Regions from separate parts of the Stenotrophomonas sp. STEN009 genome, predicted to be linked through region 2. Evidence: riboswitches for the same ligand, from Rfam matches in the RefSeq annotation. Region 2 holds a riboswitch; the other holds the start of a gene.
The links. A riboswitch is a leader RNA that binds a small molecule or an ion and turns the genes downstream of it on or off. The one in region 2 is predicted to bind cobalamin.
Positions count from the first base shown of each region.

Region 1: linked by a shared signal. The riboswitch ahead of metE (5-methyltetrahydropteroyltriglutamate--homocysteine S-methyltransferase) and the one ahead of btuB (TonB-dependent vitamin B12 receptor) in region 2 are both predicted to bind cobalamin.

Region 1 covers NZ_JBRRES010000017.1:74,666-81,023, reverse strand. Annotated here, with positions in the region: gene ACVOMM_RS10115 (epoxyqueuosine reductase QueH) at 1-22, opposite strand, end outside; gene metE (5-methyltetrahydropteroyltriglutamate--homocysteine S-methyltransferase) at 86-2,383, opposite strand; cobalamin riboswitch at 2,603-2,832, opposite strand; gene ACVOMM_RS10105 (RpoH suppressor) at 2,974-4,821, shown strand; gene ACVOMM_RS10100 (helix-turn-helix domain-containing protein) at 5,178-6,358, opposite strand, start outside.
Region 2 covers NZ_JBRRES010000004.1:85,384-91,741, forward strand. Annotated here, with positions in the region: gene ACVOMM_RS03160 (NAD(P)-dependent oxidoreductase) at 1-294, opposite strand, end outside; gene ACVOMM_RS03165 (LysR family transcriptional regulator) at 404-1,333, shown strand; gene gph (phosphoglycolate phosphatase) at 1,396-2,064, shown strand; gene btuB (TonB-dependent vitamin B12 receptor) at 2,092-3,933, opposite strand; cobalamin riboswitch at 4,050-4,271, opposite strand; gene ACVOMM_RS03180 (histidine phosphatase family protein) at 4,424-5,002, shown strand; gene ACVOMM_RS03185 (TfoX/Sxy family protein) at 5,018-5,380, opposite strand; gene ACVOMM_RS03190 (GAF domain-containing protein) at 5,377-5,859, opposite strand; gene bioD (dethiobiotin synthase) at 5,927-6,358, shown strand, end outside.

The sequences.
Region 1 (6,358 bases), on a different contig from region 2:
TGGGGCGTTGGAGCTCGGTCATCGTCAGGTACCGCACGGACCGCCGGCAACGGCGGCGGCCCGTGCATCGGGGTGGAGAGACAGGTCAGGCGACGCGGGCGTCGGTGTGCTCGGCACGCAGTTCCACTGCGGCGGCAACCAGTGCCTGCAGTGCAGCGCGGGTTTCTGGCCAGCCACGGGTCTTCAGCCCGCAGTCCGGGTTGACCCACAGCTGCTCCGGCTTCAGCACGGCCAGCGCCTTGCGCAGCAGGTCCACCATCTCCGCCTTGTCCGGCACGCGCGGGGAGTGGATGTCATACACGCCCGGGCCGATCTCGTTGGGATAGTTGAACTTCACGAAGGCATCCAGCAGTTCCATGCGCGAGCGTGAGGTCTCGATCGAGATCACGTCCGCGTCCATCGCTGCGACCGAGTGGATGATGTCGTTGAACTCCGAATAGCACATGTGGGTGTGGATCTGGGTGGCATCGCGCACGCCGCTGGTACTGATGCGGAACGATTCCACCGCCCAGTCCAGGTAGGCGCGCCAGTGGGCGCGGCGCAACGGCAACCCCTCGCGGAGGGCCGGCTCGTCCACCTGGATCACGCCGATGCCGGCTGCTTCCAGGTCCTGCACTTCGTCCCGCAGGGCCAGCGCGATCTGCCGGCAGGTCACATCGCGTTCCTGGTCGTCGCGCACGAACGACCACTGCAGTACCGTCACCGGACCGGTCAGCATGCCCTTCATCGGCTTGTCGGTGAGCGATTGCGCGTAACTGGACCAGCGCACCGTCATCGGCTGCGGGCGGCTGACGTCGCCGAAGATCACCGGCGGTTTGACGCAGCGCGAGCCATAGCTCTGCACCCAGCCGTTGCCGGTAAAGGCGAAGCCTTCCAGCTGCTCGCCGAAGTACTCGACCATGTCGTTGCGCTCGAACTCGCCGTGGACCAGCACGTCCAGGCCCAGCGCTTCCTGCACGCGTACCGCATGCGCGGTCTGCTGTTCCAGGAAGGCCTCGTACTCGGCCAGGCCCAGCTTGCCGGACTTGTGCCGGGCGCGTGCCTCGCGCACCTCCAGCGTCTGCGGGAAGGAACCGATCGTGGTGGTGGGCAGCAGCGGCAGCTGCAGCGCCGCATGCTGTGCGATGCGGCGCTGCGGGTAGGCGGTGTGCCGCTGCGCATCGGCCACGGTCAGCGCGGCCAGGCGTGCGGCCACGGCCGGGTTGTGCACGCGTGGCGAGCGACGACGCCCCTCCAGTGCAGCGCGGTTGGCAGCCAGGCCCGCTTCCGCATCCACCCTGCCATCGAGCGCGTCGGCCAGCAGGCGCAGTTCCTGCAGCTTCTGCCGGGAGAACGCCAGCCAGCCCTTCAGTTCGTCATCCAGCTTCTTTTCCAGCGCAAGATCCACGGGCGTGTGCAGCAGGGAACAGGACGGTGCCAGCCAGAGCCGGTCGGCGCCGCGGTCCACCTGGGCAAACCGGGCCAGGATCAGTGCGTTGTCCAGATGGGTGCGCCAGATGTTGCGGCCGTTGACCAGGCCGGCCGACAGCACGCGCTCGGCCGGCAGCGCCTTCAGCACGGCGTCCAGCTGCTCCGGCGCGCGCACCAGGTCCACGTGCAGTCCGTCCACCGGCAGGCCGGTGGCCAACGCCAGGTTGTCCTCGAGCGCACCGAAATAGGTCGCGACCAGCAGTTTCGGACGCCGTGCCGTGGCCAACCGGGCATAGGCGCGCTCATAGGCTGCCTGCGCATCGGCGTCGAGATCCTGCACCAGCAGCGGCTCATCCAGCTGCACCCAGTCGGCACCGGCGTCGGCCAGCTGGCCGAGCAGCTGCACATAGGCCGGCAGCAGCGCATCCAGCAGGTCCAGCGCGGCGCTGCCGTCGGTGGTCTTGGACAGCAGCAGGAAGCTCACCGGCCCCAGCAGCACCGGACGGGTGTGGATGCCCAGCGCCCTGGCCTCGTTGAACTCGGCCAGCGGCTTGTCACCGCGCAGGGCGAAGGCCTGGCCCGCGTGCAGTTCCGGCACCAGATAGTGATAGTTGGTGTCGAACCACTTGGTCATCTCCAGCGCGCGCAGGTCGATGCCATCGCGCTGCAGGCCACGGGCCGTGGCGAAGTAGGCGGCCAGTGGATCGTGCGCGGCCAGTTCGCGGTAGCGTTCGGGAATGGCATCGAACAGCCATGCGGTGTCGAGCACCTGGTCGTACAGGCTGAAGTCGTTGCTCGGCGGTACATCGACGCCGGCCTCGATCTGCAGCTGCCAGTGCCGGGCACGCAGCGCCGCGGCGGTGGCCTGCAGGGTGGCGGCGTCGTCCTCGCCGGCCCAGTGGCGTTCGAGCGCCCGCTTCAGTTCGCGCTTGGCGCCGATGCGGGGAAAGCCCAGGTTGGTAACAGTGGTCATTGCAGCGTGTCCTCATTGCATGTCGGCATTGAGGAACGAAGGAACCGCAGGACGACGCGTGCCGTTGCCGGCCCACGGGCGTCTTGCCAGCGACCTTCGCCCCCGCGGGCGAACCGGATGCCGTGAAAAGGACGCACGTGGCCGCGCACCCTGCAGGCGCAGGACGACGACGGCCCCGGCAACCTCCCCGCGGAGATTCCAGGTCGAGTCAGGGGACGGTCGTGTCCCCCGGCCGGGGCCGGTATTCGGGCTGTTGGACGCGGGCCGCAGCCCACCTACTACCTGCCGCTTCCCAGGCGCGAGCCCAGTGCTGTTGGCAGGATTCGTTTCCATTCACCGCTGCGGGGCAGCTCCGGAATGGGCGCGCGAAGCGCCTTCACCGGATTCCCGTTTAAATTCATCCCTTCATTCGCATGAAGAGATGAATACCTTCGGCGTGCACAAGGTAGGCCGGTTGGCAGCAATGGTCAAGGCCTGGCATCACACCACCGGGATGTGGCGCCTTTCTCAGGCAGTGAGAGGCCGGCTTGCGATACTGGCAACCGACGGACGGGAGGTGACGTGTGGCGGCGAAGTACTGCGATCTGGTCATGAAAGGTGGCATCACCAGCGGCATCGTGTACCCCAATGCGGTACTGGCGCTGGCGCGCGAATATCGCTTCAAGAGCATCGGTGGCACCTCGGCAGGCGCCATCGCCGCCGCGGTGGCTGCGGCGGCGGCCCATGGTGATCGCCGCCAGCAGGCGGGCGAGCCGCTGCCCGGCGATGCCGGGTACGGTGGATTGTCGGCGGTGTCGGCGCAGCTGTCGCGGCGCGGGTTCATCTACGGTCTGTTCCAGCCGGCGCGCGGCGCGCGTGCAGCCTATCGGCTGCTGGTGGTGCTGACCGGCAATGCAGGCTGGCCCCGCAAGCTGCTGTGCCTGGCCATCGCCGTGTTCCAGATCGCGCCGCTGGAAGTGCTGGTGTCGCTGGCATTGCTGCTCGCGCTGGGCGCGTGGGGCGGCGGCTGGAGTGGAGTGGCGGCAACATTGCTGCCGTCCCTGCTGTGCGCCTACGGCGCTGGCGTGGCCGGGGCCGCGCTGCGGGTCGCGCGGGTGGCACGACGCAATCTGCTGGGCCTGTGCAGCGGCCTCGGCAGCGACGCGCGCCGGCCGGCGTTGACGGAATGGCTGCACGGCTGCCTGCAGCAGCTGTCAGGCAAGCCGGCCGATGTGCCGCTTACCTTTGCCGACCTGCACGATGCGCCGCGCTATGCCGACGAGCCGGACAGCCCGCATGCCATCACCCTGCAGATGATCACCACCTGCGTATCGCACAACGAACCCCGCACGCTGCCGCTGGGCGGCGCGCAGTTCTGGTTCCTGCGCGAAGAGTTCGACCAGCTGTTCCCGGCCAGCGTGGTGCAGTGGCTGGTCAACCATGCGGGTCCGCCGCTGGGCGTGGATGGACGACTCTATTACCGCCTGCCGCAGGGGCCGCAGCTGCCGGTACTGGTGGCAACGCGGATGAGCCTGAGTTTCCCGTTGCTGATCAGCGCAGTGCCGCTGCATGAGCCCTCGCGCCGCGAGCGCCGCTGCGAGCCTGGAGCGACCGCCTCCGATCCGGAACACAACGTGGCCGACAGCATGGAGGGGCTGACCAGTGCCGGCCAGGCCTGCGGCCCGGTGATCACCGCCTTCCGGATCTGCTGGTTCTCCGATGGGGGCATCAGCAGCAACTTCCCGATCCATCTGTTCGACGCGGCGCTTCCGCGCTGGCCGACCTTCGCCATCAACCTGGTCTATCCACAGCATGCGGAGGAGGTCAGCTCCGGCGGCAATGCACGGCAGGCGCTGGAGCGATCGGTGTTCCTGCCCAGCGAAAACCGTCATGGCTGGCAACGCACCTACCAGTCCATCGCCGCGCCGGTGGCCGCCGGCGAGCTTGGCCGTTTCCTGTTCGCGGTGGTGGCAACCATGCAGAACTGGCGCGACCTGCTGCAGGCGCGTGCTCCGGGCTATCGCGACCGCATCGTGCACGTGACCCTGCAGGGTGATGAGGGCGGCATGAACCTGGACATGCCGCAGGAGGTGCTGACCCGCATCGCCGACAAGGGCAGCCTGGCCGGTGCGCGCTTCTGCGCGTTCTCCTTCGAGAATCACTACTGGATCCGCTGGCGCAACCTGGCCTCGGCCTACCAGCGTTACACGCTGGAAGTGGCGCGTACCGACGATCCCGCGCAGCAGGTGCTGGGCTATCGGGCGGCGTACACGATGGTGGCTGCCGGCGTGCCGTCGCCACCGTCGTACAAGCTGGGCTCGGAGGACAAGCGGCTGGCGTCACAGCAGTTGTGGGGGCTGATGGTGGAGCAGGGCCGCAGCTGGGAGGATCTTGGCCCGGACCTCACCGACGGCGCACCACGGCCGCTGCCGCAGATGAAGGTGACGCCGATCTACTGACCGCTGCCGCAGCCGATTGAACTGTTCCGGCGGGTGCCGACCTTGTCTGGTGGGTGCCGACCTTGGTCGGCACGATCTGATCCCTGCGGTGGCTCATCGCCAGGGTTCGTGTCGACCAAGGTCGACACCCACCAGGGCAATGCGTCGTTCTGACAGCTTGCGGAGATCTGTCGAAGGCGGGGTGGGTCCGGTTGCGGGGGCGTGAGCGCCATGGATGGCGCGACCGAGGCTACATGGACGTACTTGCGCCGTCCCCCGCAACCGGACCCGCCCCGCCATCCCACGGAATGCCAGCTTTTGCCGTTGCCGTTGCTTAGGCCTGTGCAGGTGCAGGGCGCAGCCCTGCCGAGCCAACCCTATCGCCCCGGCAGCTGCGCGAACGCGCGCTGCATGCAGTCCTCGCGCGGGCACACCCGGCAACCCGGGCCGATCGACACCGAATTGCCGGGGCTCTGCACATCCAGCCCCAGCGAATACACCAGCCGCTCGGCATGCTGCAGGTCGCAGCCCAGCGCTACTGCGAAAGTCTTGCGTGGTTGGCCGTGACCAACCGGGCCGCTGCTGACCTGCCGGGCCAGCCAGAAATGGCGCCGCCCATCGGGCATGCGCGCGGTCTGGGTCAGGATGCGGCCGGGCTGGTTGAACGCCTCGTAGACGATCCACAGCGGGCATGAGCCACCCACCTGCGAGAAGTGGAAGTCGGTGGCCGAGTGACGCTTGGAGACGTTGCCGGCGCGGTCCACACGGATGAAGAAGAACGGCAGGCCGGGCGCGCTGCGGCGGGCCAGCGTGCTCAGCCGGTGGCAGACTGCTTCGAAGCCGACACCGAACTGGTGCGCCAGCAGCTCGATGTCGTAGCTGCTGGCTTCGGCCGCACGCAGGAAGCGCAGGTAGGGCATTACCAGGGCCCCGGCGAAATAGTTCGACAGGCCGATGCGCGCCTGCGCGATGCGCGCCTCGTCGCTGAATCCGGCGCGGGCAATCACCGCATCGATCTGCGGCAGGTAGCCATGCAGTGCCAGTTCGGCGGCCATCTGGAAGGCCTGCTGGCCCGGCTCCAGGTAGTCCGGCAGCCACAGCCGGCGGGCACCGGCATCGTAGTGGCGCTTCTCGCGCCCGGCCTGCAAGGCAGTCACTTCCACCAGCACGCCGTGGCGATCGGCCAGCAACTGGCGCAGGCGCGGGGCGACGTGCCCCGGCGACAGTCCCCATTCGGCAAACAACCGCTCGGCCAGCTCATCCAGCTCCGGGATGTGGTTGTGCATGCGGTTGAAGAACTCGCGCACCTGGTCGCCCGCCGGCAGGGTGCTGCCGGCACCGGGTTCGCCCAGCTGGAACTCCAGTGCGGCGGCATGTTCCCGCAACGCCAGGTGGCGGCGATGCAGGTCCAGCAGCGCCCGGCTCACCTGCGGCAGGTTGCCGGCCAGTGCCCGCAGCTCGGTGGCACTGACGTCGGCCAGCCCCAGGTCCCGCAGGGTTTCGGCCAATGATTCCTGCAAGGCTGCGGGTTCATCCTCGTCGAACAGGGTGGAAACGT
Region 2 (6,358 bases):
CACCCCGGCCTTGCGTGCCGCGGCTGCCAGCTGTCCGGCCACTTCGCCGACGCGGCTGATGTCATCGCCCGGACGTGGCCCGTAGGCGCTGGCCAGCACGTCGTGGCCGGCGATGGCCGCGGCCAGCGCGTCGGGATCATCCAGCGCGGCGATCACCGGATGGGCACCGGCCAGCTCCGCCGGCAGGTCCTGCGTGCTGCGCACGATCAGGGTCAATTCGTGGCCGGCGGCCAGCGCGTGGCGCGCGATCTGGCGGCCGATGTTGCCGGTGGCACCGACGAGGGCGATTTTCATGGCGAACTCCATAAGCAAGGGGAGGGGAAGACGACGGGGCCACTGTAGGACGCTGTAATTGTCCGAAAAACAGCGTATAACGCGCTTGTTTGTTGCATGGATCGAGCAGATGGATCGACTGACCGCCATGACCGTATTCATCGAGGTGGCCGAGCGCGGCAGCCTCACGGCCGCCGCTGAGGTGCTGGACATGTCGCGGGCGATGGTCACCCGTTACCTCGCCGAGGTGGAGGCCTGGCTGGGGGCGCGCCTGCTGCACCGGACCACGCGCCGGGTCAGCCTGACCGGCCCGGGGGAGGCGGCGCTGGCGCGCTTCCGGCAGATGCTGGAGATCGGCGAGGCGCTGCAGGGCGAACTGGCCAGCGACGATCCCGAACCGCATGGCACGCTGCGGGTGACCGCCAGCGTCTCGTTCGGGCAGAGCCATCTGGCGCGCGCCGTCGCCGACTTCGTCAAGCGTCATCCGGCGGCGCGCATCGAACTGCTGCTGGTCGATCGCACGGTGAATCTGGTCGAGGAGCGGGTGGATCTGGCGGTACGCATCGCCCGGCAGATCGACCCCAGCCTGATCGCGCGGCGGCTGGCCACATGCCGCTCGGTGCTGTGCGCCACGCCCGGTTACCTGGAGGTGCGCGGCACGCCGACCGCCCCGGAACATCTGGCCGCACACAACTGCCTGACCCATCACTACGTGGGCAAGAGCCTGTGGCACCTGCACCGCGACGGACGTTCGCAGTCGGTGGCGGTGGGCGGCAACATCAGCGCCAACGAAGCGTCATTGCTGCTGGAAGCCGTTCGCGCCAGCGCCGGCATTGCGATGCTGCCCACCTACCAGGTGGCGCCGTTGCTGCGCAGTGGCGAGCTGGTGGAACTGCTGCCGGCGTATACCCTGGACGAGCTGGGCATTCATGCGGTGTACGCATCGCGTCGCCAGCAGTCGGCGATCATGCGGCGGTTCCTCGACTTCCTGGGCGAGTGTTTCGCCAGCCCGGCCTTCCAGGATCTGGACTGGCGACCGGCGCGTGTGGAACCTGCATGACATCCCGGTGCGATGCGCACACGGCATACAATGAGCGGCCCCACGTCGTACAGGTGCGTTGCGTGTCGTATCCCTACCCGCTGGTCGTATTCGACCTCGATGGCACGCTGGTCGACAGCGCCGCCGATATCGCCGAAGCCCTGAACCGCACGCTGGAGGACATCGGCCTGGCCCGTGTGCCGGAAGCCACCGTGCTGGGCTGGATTGGCGACGGTGTCCGCCGGTTGGTCGAGCAGGCCGTGCATGCCGCAGGGCGGCAGGTCGATCTGGCCGAGGTCATGCCGGTGTTCATGGTGCATTACCGTGAGTGCCTGCTGCGCAGCCCACGCCTGTTCGACGGTGTGGCCGAAGCACTGGCGCAGCTGCGGGAACGTGCTGTGCCGCTGGCCATCTGCACCAACAAGCCTGCAGCGCTGGTGCCGCCGCTGCTGCAGCATCTGGGCATCGGCGATGCGTTCGCGCTGGTGCTGGGCGGCGATTCGCTGCCACAGCGCAAGCCCAGCGGTGAACCACTGCGGCACATCGCGGCACACTTCGGCTTGCCGGTGAATGCATGCCTGATGGTGGGTGATTCGTTGACCGACTACCGCGCGGCGGAAGACGCGGGAATGCCGATCGCGCTGGTGCGCTACGGCTACCCGCGTGGCCTGGACCTGGCCACCGCAGCTGCGGTGGCGGTGATCGACGATCTGCGCGAACTGCCGGGCCTGGCCGCGCGCATCCCGGTATAGCGCCGGGCCTGCGCCCGGCGCGCCTGCTCATTTCGGCTGGTAGCGCACGCTCAGCTGATACTCGCGGCCCGGCTGGTTGAACCACGCCACGGTCTCGTACCTGCGGTCGAACACATTGGTTGCCCGGGCCAGCAGCGACCACGATGGCGTGAGCGCGTACTCGGCGCGCAGATCCAACGTGCCATAGCCGCCGACCTTCACCGTGTTGGCGGCATCGTCATAGCGCTTGCCCGCACCCTGTACGGTCAGGCCGGCACGGAATGCGCCGAAGCGGCGATCCACATCCAGCCGTGCCGTCTGCTGTGCACGGCGCGGCAGCCAGTTGTCGAACTGGCTGCTGCCGTTCGTGCGGTTGCGCGGGTCGGTGTAGCTCAGCTGTGCAGCGATGTCGAAGCCGGCCAGCACGACGCCGCCGGTCAGTTCGGCACCGCGGATGCGCGCCTTCTCCACCTGCTGCATCCTGAAGGTGGCTGCATCGTAGGTGATCAGGTCATCGATGCGGGTCTCGTACACATCCAGGCCCCAGCGCCAGCCCTGGCCCTGCTGCGAAATGCCCAGGTTGGCGCTCTTCGACTTCTCAGGATGCAGCGTCGGCACGCCGCTCCACGGGTCATACAGGTCGCTGAAGGTGGGTGCCTTGAAGGCCGTGCCGTAGCTGGCGTTGATGCGCAGGCCGTGATCCAGCTCCATCGCCCAGCCGATGCTGCCGGTGGCATGGTTGCCGAACTGCTCGTTGTCGTCGTTGCGCGCGCTGGCCTGCAACTGGTGCCGGCCGAAGCGCCCCTGGTACTGCACGAACACACCGGTGTTGCGACGGCTGTCGACACGATAGCCGGCACTGCTGCCGTCCAGGTTGTCCTCACTCCAGTCCACACCGGCACTCAGCAGCTGGCCTTCGGCCACGCCGAAGTCGCCCTGCAGCGACGCGCTGTCACGATGCGTCTGCGCGCTGCCATGCACGCCGTCCGCGCCGACGTTGTCCGATTCGTTGTCACTGCGACCGACGTTGGCGGTCAGCACCAGCCGTTCGGCCGGCGTGTAGCGGACCTTGCCGGACAGTACCTGCTGGCGCGTCTCGGAGTAGTTGTAGTAGCCGTCGTAGTGGTTCTGGCCGTCGGCGCGCAGCGCGCTGCCCTCCACCGTCCACTGCTCGTTGAAGTTGTAGCCGCCGCGCAGGCTCTTGGAGAGATTGCGGTAGCCGTCGCGGTCGGGTTCGTCGGCGAAGCAGCCGGTGAACAGCGTGGCCGAGCCCCGGCAGGCATCGATGCCATCGGAATGCTGGTAGGCGATGTCGGCGCCGAACCAGCCGCGTTCGCTGCTGCCACCGATGCCGCCGCTGGCCTCACGCAGGCCATTGCTGCCACCGCCCAGCTGCAGATATGGCGCGAAGTCGCCCTGGTTGCGGCGGGTGAAGATCTGGATCACACCGCCGATGGCGTCGGCGCCATACAGGCTGGACTGCGGGCCGCGCACGATCTCCACGCGTTCGATCTGCGCCAGCGGCAGGTCCTGGATCATCGCCAGGCCGAGATCGGCGCTGTTGATGCGCACGCCGTCGACCAGCACCACCGTGTGGCCGGAGTTGGTGCCGCGCAGGAACAGCGAGCTCTGCTTGCCCAGGCCGCCGGCGTTGGTGAGGTTGATGCCGGCGCGGCCACGCAGCAGGTCCTGCAGCGAAGTGGCCTGGCTGGACTCGATCTGCGTCCGGTCGATCACCTGCGCAGGCGCGATGCTGTCCTGCAGGGCGATGGGGGTGCGGGTGGCCGTGACCAGGATGGGATCGAGCGCGCGGGCGCCATCATCGGCCTGGGCCAACGCGGGCAGGGCGGCCAATACGGCCAGGGAAAGCAATCGGGACTGCAGCTTCATCGGGGGACTCCAGGTGCCACGCACGCCCGCGTGGCGAAGGGGAGGAGCCGCGGAGGCAGGCAAGCGCCGATGCCGCAGGCAGTGCTGCGGACATCCAGCGCCATGCCCACCGCATCGCGACCTGAGGCTTCCGGGCCGGTCTCCGGGCTTGCCGCCAGGCGGCGCGAGGCCACCGTCCAGGCGCCTTCCCATGCTGTTGGCACAGTGGCGGTACTGCCTGGAACTGACGTGCTTACCGTTGCGGGGGCAGCGCCGGCATGGCGTGGGTTCACGCGTCACCGGCTTCCCGTTTCAACCTGCCGGCCATGCCGCAGGTCACCTGGAAGTGCGCGCAGTCTACGGCATCGGCATGCCCGGTGCGGCGCATATGCGGCAATGTCTGTGGAGCTGATGATCCCCAGCCACTAGAATTGCTGCTTGATCCCGTGGTGCCGTTGCCGATGTCCGCCCGTTTTCCGCTGTCCCCGCGTTGCCTGCACAGGATGCATGCATGATCCTCGACCTGGTCCGCCACGCTGGCAACGGTCGCGACGAGTACCTCGATGGCCGCAGCGATCCACCGCAGCTGGCCCGCCTGCCACAGGAACTGGTGGAGGCCTACGCCACGCAGCCCTGGGAGCGGGTGATCAGCTCGCCCCGCCTGCGGTCACTGCACACAGCGATGGCGCTGGCCACCCCGCGCGGGCTGGACGTGGATGCGGACGAGGAGTGGGAAGAACTCGACTTCGGCGACTGGGACGGGCAGGCACTGTTCGACCTGCCGGAGCAGGCGTTGGCGGCATTCCATGCCGATCCGCATGCGTATCCGCCGCCCAACGGCGAAAGCTGGGGGCACTTCGAGCGGCGCATCGCGCGTGCGCTCGACCGCCTGCTCGACGATGACGACCCGCTGCCGACCGTCGTGGTCAGCCACGGTGGCCCGCTGCGCATGGTGCTGTCACAGGTCTGCGGCCTGCCGATGTCGCTGTGCTGGGCGCTGCGCATCGACCACGGTACGCGCCTGCGGGTCAGGCTGGAGCGTGGCGAGGCAGGCCTGGTGGGCGAGCTGCTGGAGTTGCAGCAGCCCTGATCCGGCCGGCGCCGATCAGTCCTCGTCGGCGCTTCCGGTCACGTCTTCTTCTGCGTCGTCGTCTGCGTCGAAACGCTGCTCGTGCACCGGCCCCGAGGCCGGGCCGGCCGCCTTCAGCGGGTGCGCGGCGATGCGCGCTTCGTAGTCCTGCACCAGCGCCTCGCGCTGCGGCTCGCTCAGTTCCTGCCAATGGCAGTCCAGCAGGGCGCCTTCCAGCGAGTAGAGCAGGTTCAGGCTGGGCTTGAAGCCGGCGCGCTTGACCTTGACGAAGGCACCCACCGCGCCGACGGCGGCCAGATCGTCACGGCTGCGCAGACCGACCTGGCGCAGCCACGCCGCACTTTTCGGACCGATGTTGCGCAGCTTCGGCGCACTCATCCCAACGCCTCGACGAAGACGCGCGCGATGGCTTCCAGTCCGGCCTGGTCATCGGCATCGAAGCGACCGGTCTTCGGGCTGTCGATGTCGAAGACTCCGATCAGTTCATCGCCGCGCAGCAGCGGAACGACCAGTTCCGAGCGGGAGGCCGAGTCGCAGGCGATGTGGCCCGGAAAGGCATCGACATCGTCGACGCGCTGGGTCACGCGCTGGCGGGCCGCGGCACCACACACGCCCTTGTCCAGCGGAATGCGCACGCAGGCCGGCAGCCCCTGGAACGGGCCGACCACCAGCTCCTGGCCATCGTAGAGATAGAAACCCACCCAGTTCAGGTCGGGCAGGGCGTGGAAGACCAGCGCCGAGAGATTGGCCGCGTTGGCGATGCGGTCGGACTCTCCATGGACTAGGCCACGGGCCTGTTCAAGCAACTGGGCGTATTGTTCCGGCTTGCTGCCGGTAAGCGAGGCATTGGCGAACATGACCGCAGTCTAGCAAGCGTGCCGGGCCAGCGATAATGCACGCTCTGTTGCCCCGCTGGAGCCTCTGATGCCGTTGCCCGCTGCCCTGCCATCCGCGCTGTTCGTCACCGGCACCGATACCGAGATCGGCAAGACGGCGGCCAGCACCGCGCTGCTGCACGCCCTGCGCCGGCGTGGCCTGCGAGCGGTCGGAATGAAGCCTGTGGCCAGTGGCAGCCAGGATCTGGGGCAGGGCCTGCGCAACGAGGATGCGCTGGCGCTGCAGGCGGCCAGTCGGCCGGTGCCGGACTACGTCGACGTGAATCCCTATGCCCTGCGGCAGCCGATCGCTCCCGAACTGGCGGCGGCCGAGGACGGGGTGGACATCGCCCTGGCACCGATCGTCGCCGCGTTCGAGCGCCTGCGTGCCACCGCCGACGTGGTGGTGGTGGAAGGCGTAGGGGGATGGCTGGCGCCGGTCTCCGTCCACCTGGACCAGCTCGACATCGTGCGGGCACTG